Regions from separate parts of the Levilactobacillus yonginensis genome, predicted to be linked through region 2. Evidence: predicted binding sites of a transcription regulator. Region 2 holds the regulator's gene; the other holds the start of a gene.
The links. Region 2 encodes HrcA, which represses chaperone genes, less so after heat shock. Its sites were predicted from a motif close to TTAGCACTCNNNNNNNNNGAGTGCTAA; they were not measured.

Region 1: the regulator HrcA is predicted to act here: its motif matches at 13,437-13,463, upstream of AB3Y94_RS08815 (Hsp20/alpha crystallin family protein).

What each region holds. Positions count from the first base shown of each region.
Region 1 covers NZ_OZ061549.1:1,864,408-1,879,530, reverse strand. Annotated here, with positions in the region: gene AB3Y94_RS08865 (YhgE/Pip domain-containing protein) at 1-288, shown strand, start outside; gene AB3Y94_RS08860 (aggregation promoting factor surface protein) at 370-720, opposite strand; gene AB3Y94_RS08855 (LysM peptidoglycan-binding domain-containing protein) at 954-1,592, opposite strand; gene AB3Y94_RS08850 (LysM peptidoglycan-binding domain-containing protein) at 2,375-2,980, opposite strand; gene adhE (bifunctional acetaldehyde-CoA/alcohol dehydrogenase) at 3,512-6,130, opposite strand; gene AB3Y94_RS08840 (glycerophosphoryl diester phosphodiesterase membrane domain-containing protein) at 6,548-8,341, shown strand; gene AB3Y94_RS08835 (DUF1836 domain-containing protein) at 8,546-9,070, opposite strand; gene AB3Y94_RS08830 (cation-translocating P-type ATPase) at 9,161-11,506, opposite strand; gene AB3Y94_RS08825 (hypothetical protein) at 11,671-11,832, shown strand; gene AB3Y94_RS08820 (aldo/keto reductase) at 11,898-12,746, shown strand; gene AB3Y94_RS08815 (Hsp20/alpha crystallin family protein) at 12,938-13,363, opposite strand; gene AB3Y94_RS08810 (chitosanase) at 13,628-14,293, opposite strand; gene AB3Y94_RS08805 (hypothetical protein) at 14,828-15,123, opposite strand, start outside.
Region 2 covers NZ_OZ061549.1:356,979-372,101, forward strand. Annotated here, with positions in the region: gene AB3Y94_RS01780 (PolC-type DNA polymerase III) at 1-2,290, shown strand, start outside; gene AB3Y94_RS01785 (hypothetical protein) at 3,398-3,673, shown strand; gene rimP (ribosome maturation factor RimP) at 3,800-4,273, shown strand; gene nusA (transcription termination factor NusA) at 4,296-5,525, shown strand; gene AB3Y94_RS01800 (RNase P modulator RnpM) at 5,553-5,849, shown strand; gene AB3Y94_RS01805 (ribosomal L7Ae/L30e/S12e/Gadd45 family protein) at 5,842-6,144, shown strand; gene infB (translation initiation factor IF-2) at 6,192-8,645, shown strand; gene rbfA (30S ribosome-binding factor RbfA) at 8,665-9,015, shown strand; gene truB (tRNA pseudouridine(55) synthase TruB) at 9,461-10,369, shown strand; gene ribF (riboflavin biosynthesis protein RibF) at 10,393-11,343, shown strand; gene hrcA (heat-inducible transcriptional repressor HrcA) at 11,786-12,823, shown strand; gene grpE (nucleotide exchange factor GrpE) at 12,844-13,422, shown strand; gene dnaK (molecular chaperone DnaK) at 13,462-15,123, shown strand, end outside.

The sequences.
Region 1 (15,123 bases), 1.5 Mb from region 2:
CGACTCTTACTAGGCGGTTTTGGCACTTGGCTCATCTCCATCGTGCTCGTCTTCCAGTTAGCCAGCTCCGGTGGCCTCTACCCCCTGCCGCTAGTTAGCCCTTTGGCCAGACTAGTGAATCCTTGGCTACCCATGACCTACTTGATTCAAGTTCTCCGTTCGGCAATCTCCACCAATGTAAGTCTTCCCGGGGCTTGGCTGATGATGATTGCCATGACTGTGGGTTTCAACTTATTGATCATCCTTCGCTTTCATTTAGACTTAAAACGGAATCAGCTTGCTGATTGACCACGCGGCCGCTCCCGCCCAAACACAAAAAACCTCACAGCCAACCGACTAGTGAGGTTTTTGTTTCATTTAAGTTTTAAGTTAGAACCAGCCGTAGCCTAACCAGTGACGTTTGGCCTTTGTCCACGTACCGTAACGACTGTGCGCGTACTTATCAGCGGTCTTTTCTTGGTTCGACTTGCTGTAGTCTCCACGTAACATGGAGATCGTTAATTGATACTTCCCGTAGTAACGACCATTACGAGCACGGTAGTTACCGCCAGACTCCTTCATAGCAATCCAGGCCTTAGCCTTCTTTTCTTTCTTAGATAACCGAGAAACATAGGTTGTACTGGCTGCTGCTGTCGTTGCTGGAGTCACAACGGATGTGACGCTAGGAACGGCCAACGTAAGCACCGTCACGATGACCATGAAAAATGATTTTAACTTCAAAAATTTTCCCTCCTAGCGAATTTGTTAAGTTTAGCATAACGTTTAAACATTACAGCTAGATTGTCCGAATGTTACAAAACCGTAACGGCCGACCCCATTTTTTGCAGTTTGGTGTAACATTAGTCGCCAAAATGCCTAAATAACGGGATTTGGACACGAAAAAACGACGGTCAGCCGCTAGGACTTTTCCGTCGTTTATTTTGCAATTAATTATTTCACTGGTCTAAGCCGGTTTAGTACCAGCCGTTTGCTTGCCAGAATGACTTGGCTGCAGACCATGAACCGTAGCGAGAGGATACGTAAGAGTTGGCTACCTTTTCTTGGTTAGCGGCTGAGTAGTCACCATGCAAGTAAGACTTGCTCAATTGGTACTTCCCGTAATAGTTTCCATTCGTGGCAGAGTATGAACCACCAGATTCCTTATTTGCAATCCAAGCTTTGGCTGAAGAGCCTGAACCAGATGTGGTCGTGGAAGTCGTGGATGCTGAATTGGTCGTCCCAGTTGAAGCCGTGTTATGGCTATAGTTAGAAGTCCCACTGTAGTTTGCTGAATTAGTGTTGGCGTTCGTCGTGGATTGGCTAGGCGTCGTAGTCGTTGAACCCGTCGTAGCTGCCGTAGTTGTGGTCGTTGAACCAATGCTAGGAATCACTAATGATTCACCCACGTAAATCAAGTTAACGTTCTTTAAATTATTTGCTTGTTCGATTGATGAAACGCTGGAGTTGTATTGGTTAGCAATCTTGGCAACCGTGTCTCCCGATTTAACCGAAACCCGGACGTCGGCATTTGCGGAAGTGGTGCTAGCGAAGAAGCCAGCGCCTAAAACGGCTGCAGTTCCCAATGTAGATACTAAAACTTTTTTGATATTCATAAAAATGAATGTCCTCCTTTTGATTAGTGAATCTGTCTATCAATTACTTAACGAGATATATCATAACCTGTGGAGGTTACACCGCGATTGTTCCTGAGTTACACCCACATTAAGAAAAAACAGCTTAAATGACAAAGCGTAATGTGGTTAATAAGGTTGCAACATTAACCGGGTTTTCGATCTTTATTTTGCGTTGGTATGACGAAATCAATGGTTTGACACAGTTTTGCTCCTAAAATAATCGATCAAAAATTGTGAATTTACCATCTTTTTTAGAGTTAAACCGTAATTTCCAAGCAAATTCAACGCGTAAAGTTAGGCAACTCAGTGTGTTCTTCCGCCTTACTGACCACCAGATATGGGCTGGAACGGTGCGGCCACAACTTGAAGCCTCGAAAGTTCCGAGTCTACAAGCTTGGTCGTCCTCTACTATCAATTAGCTCGTAAATCAACCATGCGCGCCAGTTATCACGTTACACCACAATCAGGGGCGGAGGCGGTCAGGGATGTAGCCAGCTGTGAAGGTGGTGTTAGTTGGTGATTTTTTCCAACTCACAGCACGGGCGACTTTGGAGACACGGGTTCTTCGTGACTTCAAAGCGAGCGGGAGGCCCGCCCTTTGGCTGAAGCGTCCTCCACAGCAGGCGGAATCCCTGGCCGCCGAAGTGCAACTAATATATCTTTTAACCTTTAGTTAGACAACAAAAAACGCCCATCGGACCTGCATCCGAGGGGCGTTACTTGAATTTAAACGTAAGTTGGTTGGCGTTACTAAACTAGGTTTAGTACCAGCCGTTTGCTTGCCAGAAAGATTGGGCAGCTGACCATGAACCGTAACGGGAAGTAACGTATGAGTTAGCAACCTTTTCTTGGTTGGCGGCTGAGTAGTCACCGTTCAAGTAGGAAGAGCTCAATTGGTACTTACCGATGTATTGGCCATTGGTAGCTGAGTATGAACCGCCAGATTCCTTGTTAGCGATCCAAGCCTTAGCACTGGCTTCTGAACCAGAAACACCAGTAGAAGCAGAAGTTGTGCTTGTGTGGTTGTTAGTGGTTGCTTGGCTAGTCGTGGATTGGCTAGCTGGCGTAGTCGTTGCTTGGCTACTGTAATTTTTAGTGGAAACGTTAGCTGAAGTCGTGGCATTTTGCGTGCTGCTTGGCACGTTTAACTTTTGACCCACGAAGATCAGGTTGGAGTTGCTCAGGCTGTTAGCCTTTTCGATAGCACTAACGGATGAATCATACTTGTTAGCTAATGACCAAACAGAATCCCCCTGCTTGACCGTAACATTAGTATCGGCGTTGGCCGTGACGTTAGTGGCGAAGATACCGGCACCGACAACGGCAACCGTACCCAAAGTATTAACTAAAGCTTTTTTGATATTCATAAGAATGAATGTCCTCCTTTGTTTGCTTAACGGGTATTAGAATAACCGATGGTTGTGTCAGCCAGGTTGGCGTTGTGTTACGCCAGTGTTAAGAAAAATATTACTGTATGACATTCCGTAATATTTGTAACCTCTTTGTCATATAAACCGCTTTTTTGACCCCTTATTTGCCCATTTTAGCCAAAAAGAGGGCAATTTTTGAGTGTGTTTTGCACCAAATAATCGAAAAAACTTGGTCACTTTCATGAAAATTTGATGATAAACGCCTTTCTTTATCAATATTTTCATCATTCCTCGCCATTTTCATACCTTGTAGCTTGGTCAAAACCGTTGAATTTGATCAAATTGAGGTCCGGTCCCACAATTCACCGATTACTTTTATTCATATAATATAGTAGAAACTCGTTCAACCACCGAATACATATTAGCTGAAATGCCTATACGCCCAGTCACTTAACACGGATTCAAATGCAACCAAAAAGGCCAGGCGCCTCAGCTCCTGACCTTTTACCATCTTATTAACAGTGACTTTTACTTCTCGACGTTCTTGCCGTCGTATTCGTCAATCATGATTTGCTTCAATTCAGAAATCAAAGGTTCCTTTGGGTTAGCCGTCGTACATTGATCCTCGAAGGCTAATTCAGCCAGCTTGTCTACAGACTGATTGAAGTGAGCCTTATCAACGCCGTTAGCCTTCAAGCTAAGGGTTACACCAACTGAATGGGCCAAGTCAATGATTCGCTTAACCAGAGACTCTTTCAGCTCTTCCTTACTGTTACCGGATAGTCCCAGGTAACGGGCAATCTGGGCATAGTCTTCGTCAGCTCTGAAGTGATCGTACTTTGGCCACATGGAGAGTTTCGTTGGTTCCTTGAAGTTGTACCGGATCACGTGAGGCAACGTAATAGCAATCGCCAAACCGTGTGGTAACCCGAACTCCCCACCAAGCTTATGGGCAATCGAGTGGTCGACCCCTAAGAAGGCGTTCGCAAAGGCCATCCCCGCCAACGTTGATGCGTTATGCATTTCTTCACGGGCGTGAATATCACCATTGTAGGAGTCCGTCAGATTTTCCATAACCAGCTTCATGGCTTGTAAGGACCATGGCCGCGTGTAATCGGAGGCCATATTAGATACGTAAGATTCAATCGCATGCGTCAATACATCTAGGCCAGAGTAAGCGACCGTCTTCTTAGGTACCGTTTCAATAAACTGCGAGTCTACGATGGCAACGTCTGGTGTCAAAGCATAGTCGGCCAACGGGTACTTCACGTGAGTCTTAGAATCAGTGATTACGGAGAATGGCGTAACCTCTGAGCCAGTTCCGGAAGTCGTTGGAATAGCCACAAATTGTGCCTTGTGTGGCTTGTTAAAGCTGTAAGTCCGCTTCCGAATGTCCATAAACTTCTGCTTAGCCCCAAAGAAGCTAGCATTAGGGTCTTCATAGAAGAGCCACATGTTCTTGGCAGCATCCATAGCAGATCCCCCACCTAAAGCCACAATGGTGTCTGGCTTGAACATCCGCATCTGAGCGACCCCACGGTTCACGGTGTCAGTCGTTGGATCTGGTTCAACGTCAGAGAACAGGGAATATTCAATCCCGTTGGGTTGCCGCTTTAATTCATTTAAAACCGTATCGATGTACCCTAGCTCAACCATGGCTGGGTCGGTTACCAAGAAGACCCGCTTAACACCAGGCATATCGTTCAGGTAACGGACAGACGTCTTTTCAAAGTAAACTCGAGGTAATTTAATCCATTGCATATTATTTCGCCGCTTTGCAATCGTTTTGATGTTCAACAGGTCAAATGAGGAAACGTTGTGGGAAACGGAATTCTTACCCCAGGAACCAGTCCCTAACGTTAAGGAAGGCACCATTTCGTTGTACAGGTTCCCAATCCCACCAATAGCGGATGGCGTGTTAACCAACACCCGACTGGCTTTCATGACGATGCCGTATTTAGTGGCCAAGTCATCGTCCTTCGTGTGGATAGCTGCCGTATGCCCTAGCCCACCGAAATGCAGCAACTGATTGCAGAGGTCAAAGGCTTTTTCTTGGCTGCTGGCCTTATATACGGAAATAACCGGACTGAGTTTTTCACGAGAAAGTGGGTACTTTTCACCAACTCCGGTGATTTCAGCTGCTAAGACCTTGGTGGTATCTGGCACCTTGATGCCGGCCAGATCGGCAATCTTGCGTGCTGACATACCGGCAATTGGTCCCTTGACCCCACCATTTGGTACAAACATTGCATCGGCCAACGCCTTCTCGTCAGCTTTTTTAATGAAGTAAACACCCCGGTCTTGCATTTCTTGCTTCACATCGTTGTAAATCTCAGCGTCGATGACAGCACTGTTTTCAGAAGCACAGACCATCCCGTTATCAAACGTCTTGGATAACACGATGTCATAAACGGCCCGTTTGATATCAGCCGTCTTTTCAATGTAGGCAGGTCCGTTACCAGGCCCAACCCCTAAGGCGGGCTTACCAGTTGAGTAAGCTGCCTTAACCATCCCAGGACCACCGGTAGCCAGAACACTGGCGACCATTGGGTGATTCATCAGTGCCGTCGTGGCTTCCAAACTAGGCTTGTCGATCCACTGAATAACGCCTTCAGGTGCCCCGGCAGCAATCGCGGCGTCCCGAACGACCTTGGCAGCCATGACGGAAGATTTTTGGGCTTGTGGGTGGAACGCAAAGATGATTGGGTTCCGAGTCTTTACGGCAATCAAGCTCTTAAACAGTGTGGTTGAAGTCGGGTTCGTAACTGGTGTAACCCCGGCTAAGATTCCTAGGGGTTCAGCCACCGTAATCAATTGTCGTTCACGATCATCTTTAATAATTCCGACCGTCTTGTCGTTTTTAATTGCGTGCCAAATTTCTTCAGTGGCAAACATGTTTTTAACCGCTTTGTCTTCCATCACACCACGACCAGTTTCTTCATAGGCCGCTTTAGCTAACGCCATGTGGTGGTCCAAGCCAGCGATGGCCATTTGATGAACAATGTGGTCAACTTGTTCTTGGGTGAAATCATCCATGCCGCACAGGGCGTCGTGGGCTTTTTGCGTGAGCCGATCGATCATTTGATCGACAGTTTCTTCGCTTTCTTTTACATTTAATTTAGAATTCTCTTTCACGTCTTTTAACATATCCATGCCTCCGTTTTTGAAAACATCTTTGTTAACTTCTTCACGAATATAATCTTACCATGTTTCTGAAAATCTGCAAGACCTTTTTGTTAAAAATATCACAATTAATTTATTTGATTACTTAACCGGTGCTCCGTCAAGCTTCCCATCACACTGTCTGTGCAGGATGTACCATATACTATTCAGAAAGCCTAGGCTGAAAACATATGTGAATTAAATCACCATTAATTGTAAACGTTTTCATTATAACTGCTGGCATTTCCCCGTTTGGTCTCATCACCTACGAAACATCTTAATTTTCTCTGAGGACGGCGATGGGATATGCTAAAGTAGAGGTATTAACCAGGCTATGGTGTCCACCTAGTTCGTCTTTCACGCTAGAATTGCACCGAGCCCACTTGAGAGGAGCTGAGAACTGTGCAAGCTTGGCGGTTCTGGCGGGAAGCAACCCACCACTTTTTCCAACACTGGGGGAGTTATGTGACCCTAGTCTTCGTAACCAACTTAGTCATTAGCTACTTAGCAGTCCCTGCGTTCACTTGGTTGACCGCAGCACTTATGAAATGGCAACGCGTTCCTTATGTTTCCTATACCAACATCGTTGCCATCACGCTTCAACACCCACTGGCTATCGCTGGTCTGATACTGATTCTCCTCGCGATCATCACACTGATCTACTGGCAATTCGCTTACCTGTTACTGGGAATTATCAACATTCGCAGTGGTCGACCAGATTCCTCTAAAACTGTTTTGAATGAAACGTTCCGCAGTATTGCGGGCGCTTCACCCAGTACCTTTTTATTCTTTATTGGCTATTTTATTGTCATCATGCCGTTTGGGAGCGAGTTATTTACCACGCCCCTGCTCAACAAGGCCAAGATTCCTTCATTCATCGTCAGCTATCTCATGAACAACCCACTGTGGGCCGTGTTATTGGGTCTATTTTACGTGGTGGCTGCCTACCTAGGGATTCGTCTGATTGCGGTGCTCCCCTTGATGATGATTGACCACTATCACAGCCACGCGGCCATCCGCCTCAGCTGGCAGCGAACACGCGGCAAATTTTGGAACTACCTCAGCAAAATTGTGCTGACTCTGATTATGGTTAGCGTTACCGTAACTATTATCTACGTCATCATTTATCTGGGGCAGCTGATCTTTGATAAAACCGGCATTGCCCTGACAATTGCTACACTCAATCTCTTTTTAATGGAAGTTATCACAGAATTCATCGTGTGCTACTCAACTGTCCTCTTTATGATGGTCATCCTGAGCAGCCACGACGCTCATCGTCGGACCCCCCTCTCACTCTTTAGCTTCCGCGAACCGGCAAAGACCAAGTTGCGGACTCGTCTATTGATCATCAGTGGTCTAACCGTTATCAGTGCCCTCATGGTGGCCTTCAACTTAGTCTATTTAAACGGCTTGGCAATGAGTAAACCGCTCACCATTGCCCATCGCGGCGTGGACAATGGTAATGGGGTGCAGAACACGATTCCAGCCATGGTTAAGACCAGCAAAGAAAAACCAGACTACGTGGAAATGGACATTCGAGAGACCAAGGATCACCAATTCGTGGTGATGCACGATGCTAACCTGAAAAACCTAGCCAACTTGAAACGGTCAGTCTCTAAGATGACGCTAGCCCAGCTAACCAAGGTCACCGTTACTGAAAACGGCTATCAGGCTAAAATTCCTAGCTTTAATCATTATTTAAACACCGCCATCCAACACCATCAGAAGCTACTGATTGAAATCAAAACCAGCTCTGGTGACACCAAGGATTTACCTGACCGTTTCTACCGGCAATTTGGCGCACGAATCATGGCGCACCATGAACAGGTTCACACGCTGAGTTACGGCATCATGAATCGGTTGAAAAAGGCCCATCCGCAGCTCTTCGTCAGTTACATTTTGCCGTACAACCTAACCTTCCCTCACACTCGGGCCAACGCTTATACCATGGAAGCTACTACCTTGAATGATACCTTCATTGATCAAGCCAACCGAGAGCACAAGAAGGTCTACGCCTGGGATATCGACGATATTACCACCATGGACCAGATGATGTTCATGGGCGCTAACGGTGTCATTACCAACAATCTTAGCCTAATTCAGCAGGAAATTAAGGACAACACCGGCCACCCAAGTTACGCGAACCTCCTGTTGACGTTCATGAACGATTTAACGTTAGAAACGCAGACGCAGTAACGGCATAGGTGATTTTTAAGTATTGCAATGGCTAGTTTTAAGGTCACACAGACGGTGAGATTACCAATCCAGCTCTGCTAAAAAAATGACCCGTAACCAGCTGGCTGAATCAATTACAGTCGTGAGGCCATCTGCTGTGGCCGGTAAGGCGGCAAATAGTGCAATCAAAAAGCTCGGACATTTTGTCCGAGCTTTTTGATTGCACTATTTCTTTTCGATTTTACGTAATGGTCGTTTGATCAGCTTTAACAGCTTCTCAGACTGCAACCGTGCGACCACAGCATCCACTGCAACCTGCATTAATTTCTCGTTTAAGTTCTTAGTAGCTGGCTGAATCTGATCTTCGCCTAAGTGATGCAAGCGATTCTCTAACTGCTCAATAAAATTATCGTAAGCTTGCTTAGGGTAATCCCCAGCCGTAATCTGATCGATACCAGTCCGAACCGTATCCGTCTGGAACATGGGCTTTAACAGGCTGATCATTAAGATATCCGTCAACTGCATGGTTTGGTACTTCTTTTTCACTGGTGCCAAAATCACATTGTGCTTCACGTAATTATTAATCATTGCCGGCGTCACCATATCAATGCCCAATGGTCCTAACGCATCGTTGACTAATGCCGTCACCTGGTCCATGTAGAGATCAAATTTAGGTAAGTCATCCCAACGTGGTAACTTTACACCGTGCATCTGGTGTTCCCACCGCGTATATTGATTAAAATCAGCCATGTTTCTTCCCTGCCCTTCCGTATCTAGTCTCGATTATAACATAGTATCTAGTCCCAATGACTAGATAACGACTAGAATCGACATTTTATCCTAGCGCCAACGTATTCGACTAAGTATTCGGTGACCTAAAATGTCTTGAACAACGATGAACACGGGAATCACGCTAGCCATCAGTGGCAAGTAGATTAAGGCTAAGCGCCAGTTGAGCAAATTAACCAGTGAAAAAATCGGTCCTAGGAATAGAAAGACGATAGCAAATAGTCCCGCCATCAACATAACCAGCCCGATTTTAAACCGGTTCAGCGGCCGGGCCACCATCAGCAAGGCGTTGAGACTGATCATCCCCGTCAACAACACACTCAACGTGGAGGTTGTCGCGAAGGCTAGTTTAAACTGCGTGCCAAGTGCCATGATCACTAGGATATAACCAATGACACAGACCGCTGCGGGTGCCGCAATTTCCATAACTTGCTTCATAAACCGCCCCGCAATCCGGGCGTAATTAGGTTGTAAGGCCAGGAAGAATGTCGGAATCCCCACCATCAACGACGAGATAGGCGTCAACTGAATCGGTTCAAACGGATAACTGTGATTCATGAAGATAAAAATCAACGTCAGTGCCACGGAGTACATCGTTTTGATCAAGAATAACGAGGCGACCCGCTCAATGTTATTGATCACCCGCCGACCTTCATTTAAAACATTGATCATCGCATCAAAGTTTGAGTCAACCAAGACAAAATCAGCCAGACTCTTGGTAGCCTCACTCCCCGAAGCCATGGCAATACTACAATCGGCTTGGCGCAGCGCCAGTAAGTCATTGACCCCATCGCCAGTCATAGCAACCGTATGACCAGCTGCTTGATAGGACTTAATCAACTGTTCCTTTTGCTGTGGCGTGACCCGCCCGAAGACGTTATAGTCTTGGACCAATTTTCCGTAATCGGGGGTGGCGCCCACCGTACTCATGTCAATCAATTGCTGGGCCCCGGCAATCTCCGCACGTTCAGCAATACTGGCGACCGTGACTGGATTATCTCCTGAAATAACTTTCAAGGCAACGTCCTGATTGGCAAAAAAGCTAAACGTATCTTTAGCCCGTGGCCGCAATTCATCCGTAATCAGAATCAATCCCAACGCCTGAGGATTCATTGGCTTGGGCGTGGTCAATCGGTCAGCCTGCGCTAATAGGAGCACCCGAAAGCCCTGCTTTGCCAAGGCCTCAATCCGTTGTTTCACGCTAGCAGGCACCGTATCAAAAATGAACTCTGGTGCGCCCATGAGGTACGCGTGGTCAGCCAACTCGGCCCCACTCCACTTTCTACCGGAGGAGAAAGGCAACACATTTTGAGCGGCAACAACTGGCGCACCCAAGGCGTTTTGCACGGCCTGAGCCGTCTCGTTATCATCCCCCGTGGCCGCCACTAACTGGGCCAGGATCGTTTCTAGCTGGGGAACTGGCACTGAACCAATCGGCTCCACCCGCTCCAACTGAAGTTGGCCGTTGGTAATGGTTCCCGTCTTATCTAAACACAGGACGTCAACTCGTGCTAACGCTTCGATGGCGGGTAATTCCCGTACCAAAACGTTCCGACGGCCTAAAGTAAAGGCGCCCGCTGCCAATGCTACAGAAGTTAGCAAAACTAACCCCTCCGGAATCATTCCCACCATTGAGGCGACGGTTCCCAGAATGGCTCGATTTTGGCTTTGCCCCCGCATCATGGACGAAATAAAGAGCGCGGCCCCCAATGGCACAATGGCGAAGGTCAAAATTTTAATAATACGATTAATAATCGTGAGCAGTTCACTGGAATTCCGGCGCTTTTGTTTGGCAGAGTGAGCCAGTTGTTTCACAAAGCTACCGCTACCCACCATCGTTGCTTGAACCATGGCTCGACCGCCTAAGATAACGCTGCCAGACACCAGTGTGTCGCCGGTATGTTTCTCTATAGGCGTCGACTCACCGGTGATCTGGGATTCGTCAACCTCTAAACCAGCCGTGTCACGAATTAAACCATCGACGGGTAACTGATCCCCGCGACCCAGTGACAAGATATCATCCAACACAATGTCATCTTGGTGATGGGCTGTCAGCTGACCGTCACGGAGCACATTAATGGTTCCCTCCGACAGAAGAGCAAGCTTGTCCACTTGGCGTTTGGAACGAATTTCCTGAAAAATTCCAATACCCGTGTTGACCACGACCACGCCCAGAAAGAGTAAATTTTTATAACTCCCCGTAAAAAAGACCAGGGCGCCTAAGATAATGTTGATTAAGTTGAAGAGAGTTAATAAATTATCCCGAAATATTTGTTTCACGCTTCGGGTCAACGGTGGTAGCGGATCATTCTTCTGACCCGCGGCCACCCGATCACTCACTTTTTCCGCAGTCAAGCCACAGTCCAGTGGTGGTAAGTAATGCTCCTGTGTCGTCATCACACCAAGCCTCCTTCACTGGTTCTTTACCCCCATTGTACTAGATAAAGACCCCCTGACGTCCAAAATTCATTCAGCTTTTTCGAATCCTTTACCGAATCGCAACTACTCAGATAAATGATTATAATGAAGGTGGTGCTTAATCATCCAAGGGAGGAATTACTATGAATCATAAATCATCTGCGCTTATCTTATTTGTCCTCTATATTGTGTTACTCGGTTGCATGCTTGCCCACCAAGACATGTTGGCCATGTGGTTAATGACCGCTGGGATGTTGATTGAAGCTAGTATCAACCTATATGATCAGTTCAAACGGCCACGGTAAGCGTTGTCATTTTTGGCGTTTTAGCCTAAGATAGTACTTATCGACTAACTTGAAGGAGAATGACAATGGCACTTACCAGTATTTCAGATACCATCACCCTCGCTGATGGTAAGAAGATGCCCGCAATGGGTTTCGGCACTTACTTAATTAGCGACCAAGCAACAATGAATAAAACAATTCAAACCGCGTGGGACGCTGGCTACCGGCTCTTTGATACCGCTATGCTTTATCGAAATGAAGACATTCTGGGACCCGCTCTGCATCAGCTGGGGCTTCCCCGTGAAGCACTTTTCCTAACCAGTAAAGTTGCTGAAGCTGTCCAGGGTTACGACCGGACCATGAAGGCCGTAGAAGGCTCGTTAAAGCGACTACAGACCGACTACTTAGATTTGCTCTTGATTCATTGGCCCGTCCGGGAACACTTCTTTGAAACCTGGAAGGCGCTCGAACAATTAAAAGCTAACGGTCAGGTCAAATCCATCGGGGTCTCCAACTACACCGTGGCCCACCTGGAATTATTGGCAACGCAGGCTAAAGAAATGCCCGTCGTGAACCAAGTTGAGTTTCACCCCTACTTAAATCAACAGGGTTTACTGGCCTATGATAAGGAACAAAACATCGTTACCGAAGCCTGGAGTCCACTGGGTCGGCGAGCTGTTCTTGGCGATCCCATGATTGCCAAGATGGCCCAACACCATCAGAAGTCGGTCGCCCAGATTATTTTACGTTGGGAGTTACAACACGGTATTTTACCAATTCCAAAGTCACAACACGCTGAACGAATTCAAGAGAACGCCCAGGTGTTTGATTTCACACTCGCCGAAGATGAAATGACCATGATTGATCTACTGAATAAGAACCAACGGACCGGGAATGAGCCCGAAATTGTTTACGAGACGGGTAAGCAATACTAATCCGTAAAAAGAGAATGGCGCAAAAGACGATTAGCTAGTGAGCAGCAACATTCGGGGTTAAGCGAAGTTAGCTGACTTCTAGCGCACATTTTAGCAAAATGAAATTGACAATTAAAAAGGGTCAAGGACAAAAATCCTTGACCCTTTTTGCGTTGTGACCGTATATGGTTGAAATGTGCAACAACGCTTAATTAGTCGATACTGATTTTATGATTATCTTCGACCTTAGTCTGCTTAGGCAGCGTTAACGTCAAGATACCTTCCTTATAGTTAGCTTGAACATTCTCGAGATCAATGTCTGGTAGATAGAAGGAACGGGCTACGTTTTGACTGTGACGTTCTTGCCGCAAGACCCGACCATCGTTATCCTTAGTTGCTTGCTTAACTTCTGACTTACCAGTAATCCGTAACGTTTCGTCATGGTAATCAACGTGAATGTCATCCTTCTTGAATCCTGGCATCTCGGCAGTTACAACGTAATCCTTCGCGTGTTCAACGACGTCGGTCTTCATAGTATCTTCGCCATTAAACATATCGCGGCCCAAGTTGCCCACTTCATTGAAGAAATTCATTGGATCAAAGAAATCATAGTTCCGGTTCATAACATCGTTAGTCATAATCAATAACCCCTTTCTGCTTTGCTTGATTACATTATCTATAATAGTCAGCGTTGGTCAGTAATGCAAGCATTTAGCACTCGGTCACCTAGAGTGCTAAATTTAGGCTTTGAGTCGCTGATTTATAGCTAATTATGGAGATTTAATCTTGTACTTTTAAAATATAAAAGACGAATTAGTTGTCTAAGGTCAAAGATAGTTAGTAAAATCAAACCGGCCTAAGGCGGACCAGATTTCACCCGTCCTCAACGGACCATCTCAGGCTCACTTCAACCGATAGGCATCCCCGTACATTCGCCAGCTAAGTGGCCGCTTAAGTTGATAATTTTTATTCTTAATAAATTGACGCTGAACGTTCAACCGTGACAAATCCTTATGGGCTCGCTCCCGTTTCATGACCTTAGCCCGTGCTTGTAAAAATGCCCGCAGGTAGTCTGCCTGATTACCACCCTGTCGTGGCGTTTTAGCAAGCCGCTTAGCCTGACGGCGAATCCCCCCAAAACTCTGACTATCTTCACCGGGGCCGTGAACGACAATGGCATCGTAATAGATATACTGGCCCAGTGGACTCAAATTATCCTGTTTAGCAGCCTTCAAAACCGGCCGTAAGTACTGGCGGTTCAGGATAGTATCCTGTGCGCGAATCATCTGCGGATCTTTGGCAGCTTGATGCCACGCCTTAACAAACCCCGGACCCAATCCTGTGTGTGCTGCCGATCCGTTGACTCTACGTAGGGCTGGCAAATAACGCCTTAGCCCGTTGTGATTCAATTTTAGCCGAACATACCGCCGGACCACCTGCCGTAAGTCCCCTGTCGCACTGGTAAACCCAATGATGCCCGCCGTATAGCCACGGCCATCCCCGATGTCTTCAATATAACCATACTGTTGGCGATAGTTGGTCGTCGAATTCTCTGCACTGGCTACCAAGGAAAACGTTGTCGCGCGTAATTTTCCCGTCCGAATCGTGTGCTGCGCTCGATACCCTGGCGCGGCGGTACATCCTGCTAGACCAAAGACTAAGGCCAGTAACAGTAACCCCTAAATAATCTTTCTCATCCGTATCACTTAAAACTCCCCCAAAAGTCATTTTTCTTTCAGCTTACCAATTTGCCTACAAGTTCGCCACTAAGTTTCAATTTTTAACGCACAAGTTAGTCAGATTCTTAACCCCATCAATTCGCATACAAACAAGTCACTAACTGGGTAAACTAAAAAACTTTTCTGAAAGACCCATCAGCCACTCATCCATGCTATACTTAGCTTCACGCCAAATTCAGCCGTCACCGATCTGGAGGTAAAAAAAGGGGCGTACAGAAAATTTCTGCGCGCCCCTCCGAAAACACGACCATCATACTCAAGCGGTCGTGCCCCTGCCAAGTGCTTGTAGTATAGCACTTTTTCTGAAAAATCACTGTCAAAAAAAGGATTCAGTGCTGTTCACTGAATCCTTTATCACCAATTTTAGTAAGTGGTTTGTTGAACATCATGATCAACAATCTTTTCACCCAGTGCATCGGCTAAGTCATGCAAAGCGTCTTCACGGGTCTTAACGAGATCCATGTTAAAGATGATAGAATCAATGTCCCCACCAGCAAAATCAAATTGCTCGAAGTAGACGTAAGGGTCGTGGTCATCGTCGTCGTTTAAGAAATGCTTAGTTACAGCATCAGATAGCGCGGTTGCCCAGGCTAAATCTGCCATCTTTGGTAGATCCTTTTTCGTCACATACCCCGGATCCAGAACCAACTTCGAAGCCT
Region 2 (15,123 bases):
AGCTGCCGCCAAGGCAAAGTACTACGACTATTTGGAAGTCCAACCCAAGGCGGCTTACCAGCCGTTGATTGATTCTGGATTGATTGCTGATGAGGCGAACCTGGAAGAAATTGTGGGGAACATGGTCAAGCTGGGTCATGACTTGAATAAGCCGGTGGTTGCCACCGGGGACGTTCACTACTTGAATCCAGAGGACTACATTTACCGGAAGATCCTGATTCACTCGCAGGGGGGCGCCAATCCGCTCAACCGACAGGAATTGCCAGATGCTCACTTCATGACGACGGACGAAATGCTGAAGGACTTTGCTTATTTGGGTGAAGAAACAGCCAAAGAAATCGTGGTCACCAACACCCAGCAGATTGCCAATGATGTGGATGATGTTCATCCATTGAAAGATAAGCTCTACACGCCACGGATGGAGGGGGCCGAAGATGAAATCCGGCAACGAACCATGGATACCGCTCATGCGTGGTACGGAGACCCGCTACCTGAATTGGTACAACATCGAGTGGACCGGGAATTGAAGTCGATCATTGGAAACGGATTCTCTGTGATCTACTTGATTGCCCAACGACTAGTAGCTAAGTCCAATAAGGATGGTTACTTGGTTGGGTCTCGGGGGTCCGTTGGATCCAGTGTGGTCGCAACGTTTACGGGAATCACTGAGGTGAACCCTCTGCCACCCCACTACCGTTGTCCCAAGTGTCAGTATTCTCATTTCTATACCAAAGGGGAATATAGTTCTGGGTACGATTTACCGGAAAAGGATTGTCCGAACTGTGGGACGCTCATGATTGGTGACGGTCATAACATTCCTTTCGAAACTTTCTTGGGATTCAAAGGGAACAAGGTCCCCGATATTGATTTGAACTTCTCTGGGGACTATCAACCAATCGCCCATAACTATACTAAGGTGTTGTTCGGTGAGAAGAACGTGTACCGGGCCGGAACGATCGGTACCGTGGCCGACAAGACGGCTTACGGGTACGTGAAGGCCTACGAGCGTGATACGGAGCAGACGTTCCGGGGCGCTGAGATCGACCGACTGGCTAAGGGCGCAACCGGGGTCAAGCGGACGACTGGACAACATCCCGCGGGAATCATTGTTGTGCCGGATTACATGGATATTTACGACTTTACGCCGATCCAGTACCCAGCCGATGACCAAAACGCGGCTTGGCAAACGACCCACTTTGATTTCCATTCGATTCACGACAACATTTTAAAAATTGATATTCTGGGACACGATGACCCCACGATGATTCGGACACTGCAAGATTTGTCTGGGGTCGATCCTCAGACGATTCCCATGGATGATCCGGGTGTCATGGCGTTGTTCTCCGGGACAGATTCCTTGGGCGTGACGCCAGAACAGATTCAGTCTAAAACTGGGACGCTCGGTGTGCCTGAATTTGGGACGCGGTTTGTGCGGGGAATGCTCGAAGAAACCCATCCAAAGAACTACTCGCAATTGCTTCAAATTTCTGGTCTGTCTCACGGGACTGACGTGTGGTTGGGTAATGCCGAAGAATTAATTAAAAACGGTACTGCCACCATCGCTAACGTGATTGGGTGCCGGGATAACATCATGACCGACTTAATCAACTTCGGTCTTGATTCCGAAACGTCGTTCCAAGTAATGGAGCACGTGCGGAAGGGCCGAGGGATTCCGGATGAATGGCAGGAGAAGATGAAGGCGACGGACTGTCCGGACTGGTACATTGATTCTTGCTTGAAGATTAAGTACATGTTCCCCCGGGCCCATGCCGCTGCTTACGTGTTAATGGCGTTGCGCGTGGCCTACTTCAAGGTTTATTTCCCAATCATCTACTACGCGGCTTACTTCTCCGTGCGGGCGGATGACTTCGACGTCGTTTCCATGTCTCAGGGGAAAACGGCGGTTAAGGCAGCGATGAAGGCCATCACTGATCAGGGGATGGATGCGTCGACTAAGGATAAAAACTTGTTAACAGTCCTGGAACTGGCCAACGAAATGCTGGAACGGGGTTACAAGTTTAAGATGATTGACCTGGAAAAGTCTGATGCGGCCGATTGGATCATTGACGGTGACACGTTGATTGCACCATTCCAAGCAGCTCCAGGGCTAGGCCTGAACGTTGCCAAGCAAATCGTGGCTGCGCGAAATGATCGGGCGTTCATCTCTAAGGAAGATCTGGCCAAGCGAGGCAAGGTCTCCAAGACCATCATTGACTTTATGACGGAAAATGGTGTGCTGAACGGCTTACCAGATGAAAACCAATTGAGTCTATTTGACGATATGATGTAGCGAACGGTAAACACCGCGACAACATTTGCCGAAGGAAAAGACGTTTGCGGGTTTGTCATAAACGCCACAGAAAGGTTCGACTTAGCAAGCTGCTGAGCCGAGCCTTTTTTGATGTTATTAGGCCAAGAATAGTAAGGCGTTATAGGCTTAAAATTAGTCTCACCGGGCCACCTGCGGCTGTCAGAGATTCCGCCTGCTGTGGGGAACGCCTACGGGCTGAGAAGCGGTCCTTCGGCTCGGTTTGAAGCCTGTAAAACCACCAGTCTCCAAACGCGTCCCACGCTGTAAGCCGAGAATCGGCTAACACCGTCGACACAGCTGGCTCCACCTCTGACAGCCTCCGGTTAAACGTGTTCTTGAAACTAAGCTAGTTTAAAATCCTGAATGACAGCACTTACTCAATATTATTGGCGCTCAACAAGGTAGCCAAGAGTGAGTCAAATTTGTACTAAGCCGTGGAGTCTTCAATTGATTTTCTTGAAAATGTCAACTTGAAGACGTGTTTTGCGGTTTCAAGGGAGGGGTAAGACCGTCTTGGGGTTGGCTTGTCCCGTCCTTTCCATCGCGTTCCAGTCCAAATTTGGTGAACGGTAAGGCTGCAATTTCCCGCTATGTATGCCGAAACCCCAATAGCCAATCCTCGTTGCATCAGGTACGGTGGGTGTTTCAGTGCTTTCGGTTTTTAGCACATATGTTATTTTGAAGTGGATAATCAACGTTACAAGCATTCAGACGACTAATTTGTTACGGCAGTTATCCCAGTGAGAAATGAATCGACTAACGTAGCCGCAGGAGGTCAGGGATGATGGCCACTGTGTCGACGGTGTTAGCTGGTGGGTTACCAGCTTACAGCGCGGGACGGCCTTGGAGACCCGGTGGTTTGCCGGGGCTTCAAGCCGAGGAGAAAGACCGCACTATGGCTTTCCCCGGTCCCCACAGTGGCCGTCATCTCTGGCAGCCGGAGGCGGTCGTAAGCGGTTTGAATCTAATTAAACAAACCATGATAAAATCGCATTGCAAACGCTTACAAAACTGGCAATTCGTGATATACTATGAGTGAGGAATGAAAAGACCATTAATAAACTCTAACGAAAGCGGGTGTTCACCATGCTACGACATTTCGTAAGATTACCAGATGGGTGGATTTTTCTGGCAGGTTATTGTTTGATTGGTTTAGGTTACATTTTGTTCGGCCTCTTGGCCAACGTTGGTGAAGCGACCTTTTTAGCCATGGTGATTGCCTACTTCGTGGTGGCGTTCATCCTGACCCTCATCAAGACGTTTAGTTTGAAGGCAATGAATTCGACGCGACTGAATTTCTTGGTATTTGAATTTATTACAATTGTCGGCTTCGTTTTGCTCCTGCTCACTTGCGAGGCGTAAGTGGTGGAACAGTTGCAATCACGGGGAAACTGTAGTAAAGTTGTGTTTGTAGTTAAACTCGTTTTTAAATGAGTGAGCAGTCAATGCTCACTCTTTTTAATGGAAAAATGTAGGAGGCGGAATTCTTTGAGTACTGTCGTCGAGACCGTGACGGCCTTAGCCCAGCCAATCGTGGCGCAGCATCAGTTTGAGCTAGTTGACGTTGAATTTGTTAAGGAAGGTAAGAGTTGGTACCTGCGGCTCTACATTGATAAGCCCGGTGGTATCAACATCGAGGAATGTGCAATGGTCAGCGACGAGGTGTCCGAAAAAATGGACAGCCTTGATCCAGATCCAATTCCTCAGGCCTACTTCCTGGAGGTATCCTCACCAGGTGCCGAACGACCACTGAAGAAACCGGAAGACTTTGACAAGGCCGTGGGTGATTACATTCACGTCTCCCTCTACCAAAAGATTGGGCAGAGCAAGGTCTATGAAGGAACACTGATGACGTTGACGGATGAGAGCATGGATCTTAAGGTTAATCTGAAGGGCCACATCAAAACCCTGACGATCCCTCGAGATAATATTGCCCAGGCCCGTTTAGCCATCAAGTTCTAACGAATAAGGAGCGAAGCAAAACATGAGTAAAGAATTATTGGGGGCGTTAGACGTCCTAGAAACGGAAAAGGGTATCGATAAGCAGATCGTTATTGACGCTCTGGAAGCCGCTTTAGTTTCTGCATACAAGCGGAACTATGATCAAGCCCAAAACGTTGAAGTCAATTTTGACCCGCGTAAAGGTGATATCCACGTCTTCGCCGTTAAAAAAGTTGTTGATCAGGTCTACGACTCTCGGCTGGAAGTGGGCTTAGATGAAGCACTGACCATCAACAAGGGTTACGAATTAGGTGATGACATTAAATTTGAAGTTACGCCTAAGAACTTTGGTCGGATTGCTGCCCAGACTGCTAAGCAAGTTATCTTGCAACGGGTTCGTGAAGCAGAACGGACAATCATTTACGATCAATACAGCCAATACGAAAATGAAATCGTAACTGGTGAAGTTGAACGCCAAGATTCCCGGTTCGTTTACGTGAGCTTGGGTAAGGTTGAAGCCGTGATGGGTCGTCAGGATCAAATGCCGAACGAAACGTACCGGATCCATGATCGAATCAAGGTCTACGTGACGCGGGTCGAAAACGCTACCAAAGGGCCTCAAGTTTTCGTTAGTCGGACTCACGCTGACTTGTTAAAGCGTTTGTTTGAACAAGAAGTTCCTGAAATTTACGACGGGACGGTTGAAATCATGGCCATTGCGCGTGAAGCCGGTGACCGGGCCAAGGTAGCTGTTCGTTCGAACAACCCGGATATTGACCCCGTGGGAACCAGTGTTGGTCCTCGTGGGCAACGGGTCCAAACCATCGTTAACGAACTTGGTGGCGAAAACATGGATATCGTAGAGTGGACGGATGATGAAGCAAAGTTTATTGCTAACGCGTTAAACCCTGCCGAAGTTTTAGATGTCATTTTTGACCCCAACAACGAACGAGCTTGTGAAGTCGTCGTACCGGACTATCAATTATCCTTAGCTATCGGTAAGCGGGGACAAAATGCTCGTTTAGCCGCTAAGTTGACTGGATATAAGATTGATATTAAATCAGAATCAGAAGCATCTGCTATAATGGAAGCTGATCAGGCAACTACTGATGACGCTACCACGGAAGATGCTGGCGAAGAGGCAAGCGCAACGCCTGATGACGTAACGCCTAGCGAAGCCACGGCTGACGACGTTACACCAGCTGAAGCTGAGGCGTCAGCAGCGGCAGAGCCAACTAGCGACGCCACTGTTGATGATCAGTCTGCAGAATAGTTTACATCTGAAGGAGGGTTAAGACCCATGAAACAACGGAAGATCCCCATGCGCAAGGACATTGTGACCGGGGAAATGGCACCAAAGAAGCAATTGGTCCGGGTCGTTCGCAATCAGGATCAAGAAGTTAGTGTTGATCCTACTGGGAAGCAATCCGGTCGTGGTGCCTACATCTCTTTGGATGTAGACATTGCCAAACGGGCCAAAAAGGAACGGACTTTCGACCATACCTTTGGTGTTAAGATCGATGATCAGTTTTACGACGATTTAATCGCCTACGTTGATCATCAGCAAGCACGGCGGGAATTATTTAACAATGACTAATGCCGAGCAAGCTTTACAATTACTAGGATTGGTCCGGCGAGCAGGTAAACTGGTTACCGGCGAATCCTTCGTTTTAGCCGCTGTGCGGGATTCTTCTGCCAAGTTGGTTTTACTGGCTAGTGATACTGGTAAGAGCAGTCAGAAGCAATTTCGTGACAAGACAACGAGCTACAACGTCCCGTTGAATGAATCATTTACCAAAGACCAGTTGAGCACGGCCATTGGGTCCGCGCGCACGGTCATAGCAATCACCGATCCGGGATTCGTCCGGAAAATGCAACAACTACTTCAGTAGCCACCTGACGTTCCCGTGATCGGCCGAAAATTAAGGAGTGTGAAGATATGGGGAAAAAGCGAATCTATGAACTCGCAAAAGAAATTAACGTCTCCAGTAAACAGATCATTGCGAAAGCCGAAGAAAAGGGCTTTCCGGTGAAAAACCACATGTCAACGCTCGGCGATAACGAGGAACGTCAACTGCGGTCAGCCTTTCAAACTAAGGCTGCAGGGTCCAAACCAGCGGCGAAGCCACAGGCTAAGCAACCGGTTAAGACTGAGGCAGCGCGCCCCACAAACCAGGGTGGTCACACGAAGGGTAACGCTACGACACACCAGAATAATCGTGGGTCACAGGCGTCAACTAATCGGCAGAATAGCCACACCAATGGGAACCAGAGCCAAAACAGAGGTAATGGTAACCAGCAGAACCACAGTACTGGGAACCGGAGCCAAAGTCAGGGAACTGGGAACCAAAATAATCGTAACAATAATAAAAATAATGGCCAGGCCGGGAGTAATCATACTGAACAACATAATTCCGGCACCGGCAGATTTGGTGGAAGTTTGAATAATAATACAAATAATAGCAATGGCCGGCGGAGCAGCAACAATAGTACCAACAGTCGCGGGGGCCGGAATAACCGGAACAACCGTAACCGTCGCCGTAATAACAATAATAATAACCGTTACAAGAAGAATCAACGGATCAAAGACACGAACCAACACAAGGGCGCGCCAGAACGTAAGAACAAGGCCTTGCCAGAAACCTTACTCTATACTGATGGTATGAACGCCCAAGATTTGGCCAAGATCTTGCACCGTTCTTCAGCTGAAATCGTGAAGAAACTCTTTATGTTAGGTGTGATGGTCAACCAAAACCAATCCCTGGATAAGGATACGATTGAAATTTTGGCTGACGACTATGGCATCAAGGCTGAAGAAAAAGTTCAAGTCGATGTTTCTGATATTGATAAGGCCTTTGACGCTGAAATGGCTAACACTGACCACTTAGAATCACGGGCACCAGTTGTCACGATCATGGGTCACGTTGACCATGGTAAGACGACGCTGTTGGACCACTTACGTCATTCTCACATCACTGAAGGCGAAGCTGGTGGGATCACGCAGGCCATTGGTGCCTACCAAGTCCACTACAACGACAAGCTGATCACGTTCTTGGATACCCCAGGACATGCTGCCTTTACTGAAATGCGGGCGCGTGGTGCCGAAATTACCGACATTACTGTGCTGGTGGTTGCCGCTGATGATGGTGTGATGCCACAAACCATCGAAGCCATTCACCATGCGAAGGCCGCTGGAACCCCAATCATCGTGGCGGTCAACAAGATTGATAAGCCGGGTGCTAACCCGAACCACGTCATGGAACAGTTAACGGAATACGAATTGATTCCAGAAGACTGGGGTGGTGACACCATCTTCGTTGAAATCTCAGCGAAGTTTGGGAAGAACATTGATGAGCTGCTCGACATGATCTTGCTACAATCCGAAGTGCTTGAATTGAAGGCTAACCCAGAACAAAATGGTGCTGGGAACGTCATCGAAGCCCGGTTGGACCAAGGTCAAGGTTCCGTTGCCACGTTGCTGGTTCAACAAGGGACCTTACACGTTGGGGATCCAATTGTGGTTGGGAACACCTTCGGGCGAGTCCGGACAATGGCCAACGAACGTGGTCGGCGGATCAAGGATGCCGGTCCATCGACGCCAGTGGAAATCACTGGTTTGAACGATGTACCAGAAGCCGGGGACCGCTTTGTGGTCTTTGACGATGAAAAGACGGCCCGGGCCGCTGGTGAAGAACGGGCTAAGGAAGCCTTAGTCAAGGAACGGGGTAATACGAACCACGTGACCTTGGACAACCTCTTTGATTCCCTTAAAGAAGGCGAAATGAAGGAAGTTGACGTCATCATCAAGGCTGACGTTCAAGGTTCTGTTGAAGCTTTAGCTGGTAGTTTGAAGAAGATCGACGTTTCTGGCGTGCGGGTCAACATTATTCACTCTGCCGTTGGGGCCATCAATGAAAGTGATGTCACATTGGCTGAAGCATCTGACGCCATCATCATTGGATTCAACGTTCGTCCAACACCACAGGCACGTGCCCAAGCCGACAGTGACAAGGTCGACATTCGTTTGCACAACGTCATCTACAACGCCATCGATGAAATCGAAACGGCGATGAAGGGGATGCTGGAACCTACTTACGAAGAAGAAGTTACTGGCCAAATTGAAGTTAAGAACATTTTCCACGCTTCTAAGGTCGGTACCATCGTCGGTGGGATGGTTACTGAAGGTTACGTGACTGCTGACGCTGACGTTCGTTTAATTCGGGACGGCGTGGTTATCTACGAAGGTAAGCTTGGTAGCTTGAAGCGCTTCAAGGATGACGTCAAGCAAGTTAAGATGGGTTATGAATTAGGTTTAACTATCGAGAACTACAACGACATCAAGGTAGACGACGTTATCGAAGCCTATGTGATGAAGGAAGTTCCCGTTAAATAAAAATCGGAGGCAAACGTAAATGGCACAATATCGAGTTGGCCGGTTGGAACAAGAAATCCAACGGGAAGTTACGGATATTTTACTAAAACGTGTTCGCGATCCTCGGGTCGAGGGTGTCACCGTTACCGGCGTGGAAGTCACTGGTGACTTGCAACAGGCAACGATTTACTACAGTATTTTGTCTGACAAGGCTTCATCTGCAGAAAAAACGCAGCAGGGTTTGAACAAGGCCACTGGCTTGATCCGTTCAGAACTAGGGTCCCGTTTAAGCATCTACAAGACGCCTGAACTGAATTTCGAACAAGATTCGTCCGTTCGTTACGGTAGTCATATCGATGAACTGTTAAGCGAACTTCACCACAAGGATTAAACGGTGTAGTTTCACCACGAAAGGCGTTGATCTCAGCGGATCGACGCCTTTTTGGTTGCTCTGCTAAAGGCTGAAAGATCGTTTAATGTAAATTGCCCGTACTCCGGCTCTAATTGTGGTTTAACGTGAGCATGGTTGAAGACGTTAGAAGTATGGTGGTTTTGCGGTAGTTGGTCTCAAAGTACTGTGTGAGCTGCGAGGGTGACTAATTTAAACGTTGTTATGATGAGACTAGCGGGATTAAAAACTTTCAATCTTTAGTTGCTCAGAGCGGCGGTCAGAACCGCTCGCCGACGACGTGAGTCTGGCCTATTTTCACAAAGAGTGATAGGCTAATAGAACTGACATTTAGCATCGATCTGGTGGGCGGTGGGTTTTTACCTGTCGCCCCTGGATTGGAAAGTGCATCACACTTAACCACAATCAAAAAATTGGAGGAGTCTCAATGGACGGCATCATTCCCCTTTATAAAGAACGCGGTCTGACCAGTTTTGACTGCGTAGCAAAGTTACGGCGCATCTTACACACGAAAAAAGTGGGGCACAGTGGTACCCTGGATCCGGGTGTCGATGGGGTTTTACCCATCTGTATTGGATCAGCTACGAAAGTGGTGCCCTACCTAATGGCTTCCGGCAAAGTTTACCGAGGAAGTGTAACGCTTGGTTTTGCGACCACAACGGAAGACTTAGATGGCGAAGAAATCAGCCGACAGCAGCTGACTGAGCCATTTTCATTAGCAAATCTTAAAGCGGCCGCAGCGACTTTGACCGGGACAATTCAGCAAACCCCGCCCATGTTTTCTGCTGTGAAGGTGAATGGGCGCAAGTTGTATGAATACGCGCGGGCTGGTGAAACCGTGGAACGGCCAACGCGGACCATTACGGTTGATCACTTTACGTTGACTAATGCTGGTACCTTTGATGAAACGGCCGGTACCCAAACAATCAAGTTTGAAATTGGCTGTTCGAAGGGGACTTACATCCGAACGCTTGCCGTTGACTTAGGGCGGGCGCTGGGGGTACCAGCTGTTATGTCGGACTTAACCCGGCTAAAAAGTGGCGGCTTTACGCTCGACCAAGCGGTCAGCTTGGATGAAGTGGCTTCAGCTGTGGCTGAGGAACGCTTAGACGACGTTTTACGACCAATTGACTATGCACTCCAAGACTTCCCGCATGTAGCCTTAAACGACCATTTATGGGGACTGGTGAAGAACGGTGTTTTTTTGAGCGCCCATGAAGTGTCCAGCTCGGCACCAACGATTGCACTGAGCTATCAGGGACAGACCAAGTGTCTCTACCAGTGGTCCGATGAAAAAAGACAATATAAACCGCTTAAAATGTTTGCAGTGAATTAAGCTTTGAGAAGAGGAATTGTAAAATGGAAGTTATTAACATCCACCATCCGTTAGATGAACGGCAGATTCCGAATGATCCAGTGGTTCTGGCCATGGGATTCTTTGACGGGGTCCATCGGGGGCATCAAGCGGTCATCAACCGAGCGAAGGCAGAGGCACAGCACCGGAACGTTAAGCTCGCCGTTCTGACCTATGATCACCATCCGGCGTTGGTTTATCGGCCCCTGGAAGCGGATGATCGGAAGTATTTGAGTACGACTGAGCGTAAGCTACGAAAGCTGGATCGGTTAGGCGTAGACCGGGTCTTCTTGGTTAACTACACTGGGGAATTCTCTGCGCAGACTCCCCAAGAATTTGTCGACAACTACCTCGTGAAGTTTCACACGGTAGCCGCTGTGGCGGGGTTTGACCATACCTACGGTAAAAGGGATGTGGCGACCATGGATAAGCTTGCTGGGTACGCCCGGGGCCGGTTTGACGTGATTACTGTTGCCGAAGAGTCCAAGAATCAGGAAAAGATTAGTTCTACCCGCATTCGACAGGCTTTGAAGGCGGGCGACGTGGACTTGGCCAATCAGTTATTGGGGTACACGTACCGTTCGACTGGCTTGGTCGTTCACGGTGAGGCTCGGGGCCGGACAATAGGGTTCCCAACGGCCAATGTGCTGTCACCGGAAGACGAATGGCTTCCAGGAATTGGCATCTACACAGCCCGGTTAAAAGTGGGGGCAATCTGGTATCCCGGAATGGTCTCTGTTGGTCGCAACGTGACCTTTGGTGACGATCGGCCGATTACCGTCGAAATGAATCTGCTTGACTTCCAGGGCAACCTGTATGGTGAACCGGTCGAGGTTGAGTGGCATCACCGACTGCGAGGTGAAGTCAAGTTTGCCGGTGCTGACGCACTGGTGGCTCAGCTCAAGCAAGATGAAATGGCGACCAGAGACTACTTTAAGCAAGTAGCCGCTGACTAAGTAGTTTTCGCCTTACCATTTAAATTGAGACTAGGTGGTGTTCGAAACTAGCTGTCTAAAAATGGTAGCGCAAGGACGAACTGGTTGCATGAAGAAGGGTTTGGGACAAAAGTCTCAAATCCTTTTTTGTTTTTCAAACATTTATAGGCAAACGGGCGACAAACGGTAATTGACGCTCTTCCTTTTTAGTTAACCAATCAGAATACGGACTGAAGGTTAGGTACAAGTGGGGGTCGATCAGTGGTGATAGTATTTGTCAGAAAATATGAGACATTTACCGCCGATTAGGACGAATTCAGCGGAAAATTCAAAAAATTAGCACTTGACAGCAGAGTTTGCTAAAAATTCTGCCGGATTTCTTGACTTCAAAACCGGGTTTTGATACATTATATATGTGTCTTAGCACTTGTGTAGCTTGAGTGCTAAAAAAGGGGTGATTGTGATGCTTTCAGAAAGACAAATGATGATTCTGCGAGCCGTTGTCCGCGACTTTACAAACACCGGGGTACCGGTGGGGTCAAAGGCATTAGCCAAGCAGTTACCCATCCACGTAAGCTCAGCGACAATTCGTAACGAGATGGCCGCGTTAGAGGAACAGGGATTGATTAAGAAGACCCACTCCTCGTCTGGACGCATTCCTTCGGTGGAAGGCTATCGATACTATGTTGATCATCTGGTCAAGCCAGATCCACTACAACCAAACGATATGGACGTGATTCAATCCTCACTTGGTGGGGATTTCCACAAGATCGACGAGATCATTTCACAGTCCGCCACGATTCTGTCCAATCTGACGTCGTATACGGCGTTTACGTTGAAGCCAGAATTGAAGGATGCCCGGTTAAGCGGGTTTCGGTTGGTGCCGTTAGGTCGGCGTCAGGTCATGGCGATTCTGGTGACCGACGGTGGCGATGTGGAAAACCAGACGTTTGATGTCAGTGAGGACGTTAAGGGTGAGCAGTTAGAGGCCGTCGTGCGGCTGATTAATGACCAACTGGTTGGGTTGACCCTACCGGAAGTCATCAAGAAACTGCAACTCGACATCCCCGTGCAGATCGGCAATTATCTTCAAAGCCCTACCGGATTTTTGGATATCTTTGGCGATGTGCTGACTCGAGCAGCTCAGGAGCGCTTCTACGTCGGCGGCCGACTTAACCTGTTGAATTTTTCACAGGATAGTGACGTCGATTCACTGAAGTCACTGTACTCATTGATCGATCAGAGTGATGATATTGCCAATGTCTTAGGACAACCACGTGATAACATTTCCGTCCAGATCGGTAATGAGATGACCAACGATGCGTTACGTAATTACAGCCTGATCACCGCAACCTATGACGTTGATCAGCACGGGAAGGGCATGATTGCTATTCTCGGGCCGACCCGCATGCCGTACTCGCGGATGTTGGGAATTGTCGGTGCGTTTCGTGAAGAGCTCGCGAAAAAACTTTTAGATTATTATCGGTTTTACGACGAGTAAAGAAAGGGAGGTTTTTTATCGTGGCTGACAAGCAACAACCATCCACTGATGATGAAACTGCGGCAAAGGCCGCCACAACCAAGCAAGATCCAGGCAAGACTGAGCAAGGCAAGGATGCGCCAGGGAAAGCCCAAGCGGCGCCCAAGTCGCAAGAAGTGATTGACTTAGAAAAAAAAGCCAGTGACTTTGAGGACAAGTACCTGCGGGCCGAAGCTGAGGTTCAAAATATGCAGACGCGGTTCCAAAAGGAACAGGCGACGCTCATCAAGTATGATGGCCAACAACTTGCAAAGGACGTGCTCCCCGTGATCGATAACCTGGAGCGGGCCCTCGCAGTTGAAGCAACCGATGATACGGGTGCTCAGCTTAAGAAGGGTGTCCAAATGACCTATGATCATTTGGAAGACGCCTTGAAGCGTAACAACGTCACGGAGATTGAAGCAATGGGCCAAAAGTTTGACCCAACGCGTCATCAGGCCGTGCAATCCGTTCCTACTGAGGCAGGACAGGATGCAGAGACGGTAGTCAAGGTGCTCCAAAAGGGTTATCTCTTGAAGGACCGTGTACTTCGGCCAGCAATGGTCGTTGTTGCACAATAATTAAACAAATAAAAAAACTATAAAAAGAGGGAATTTTTGATGGCAAGTAACAAGATTATCGGGATTGACTTAGGGACGACTAACTCAGCCGTTGCCGTTCTTGAAGGTAGCACCCCAAAGATTATTGCGAACAAAGAAGGCGCCCGGACGACGCCATCTGTCGTTGCTTTTAAAGACGGCGAAACACAAGTTGGTGAAGTTGCCAAGCGGCAAGCAATCACCAATCCAAACACGATTTCATCTATCAAGAGTCACATGGGTGAATCAGGTTTCAAAGAAACGATTGATGGCAAGGATTACACGCCAGAACAAGTTTCTGCAATGATCTTACAACACCTGAAGTCTTTTGCTGAAGACTACATTGGTGATACAGTCGACAAGGCTGTTATCACGGTCCCAGCTTACTTCAACGATGCACAACGGCAAGCTACGAAGGATGCCGGTAAAATTGCTGGCTTGAACGTTGAACGGATCATCAACGAACCAACAGCTGCTGCTTTGGCCTATGGTTTGGACAAGCAAGACAAAGATGAAAAAGTCATGGTTTACGACCTTGGTGGTGGGACCTTTGATGTTTCCATCCTGGACTTAGGTGATGGTGTCTTTGATGTTCTGTCTACCAACGGTGATACCCATTTAGGTGGGGATGACTTTGACCAAAAGATTATGGATTGGTTGATTGATGGTTTCAAGCAGGAAAACGGTGTGGACTTGTCTAAGGACAAGATGGCCGTTCAACGTTTGAAGGATGCTGCTGAAAAGGCTAAAAAGGACCTCTCTGGTGTAACTGAGGCTTCCATCAGCTTGCCATTTATCTCTGCTGGGGATAATGGCCCACTGCATTTGGAAAAGAGCTTAAGTCGTGCTAAGTTCAACGAATTGACTGCTGATCTGGTTGAAAAGACCCGGATTCCAGTTGAAAACGCCTTGAAGGATGCTGACTTGAAGGCCAGCGATGTTGACGTTGTTATCTTAAACGGTGGGTCCACTCGGATTCCAGCCGTTCAAGAAGCCGTTGAGAAGTGGACGGGTAAGGAATCCAACCACTCCATCAACCCTGATGAAGCCGTTGCTTTAGGTGCCGCCGTTCAAGGTGGGGTCATCACCGGTGATGTAAAGGATGTTGTTTTGTTGGACGTTACGCCACTGTCCTTAGGTATCGAAACGATGGGTGGGGTCTTCACCAAGTTGATCGACCGGAACACGACGATTCCTACCAGCAAGTCCCAAGTCTTCTCAACCGCTGCTGACAACCAACCAGCCGTTGATATCCACGTCTTACAAGGTGAACGGCCAATGGCTGCTGACAACAAGACTCTGGGTAACTTCCAATTGGCTGACATTCCAGCAGCACCTCGTGGGGTTCCTCAAATTCAAGTAACGTTTGATATCGATAAGAACGGTATTGTTAACGTGTCTGCTAAGGATATGGGAACAAACAAGGAACAAAAGATCACCATCAAGAGCTCCGACGGTCTGTCCGACGAAGAAGTTGAAAAGATGATGAACGAAGCCAAGGAAAACGAAGCAGCCGACAAGAAGCGTAAGGAAGAAGTCGACACCAAGAACGAAGTCGACCAACTCTTATTCCAGACTGACAAGACCTTGAAGGATGTTAAGGGTAAGGTTTCTGACGACGAAATCAAGAAGGCTGAAGATGCTCGTGACGCCCTCAAGAAGGCCCAAGAAGCGAACGACCTT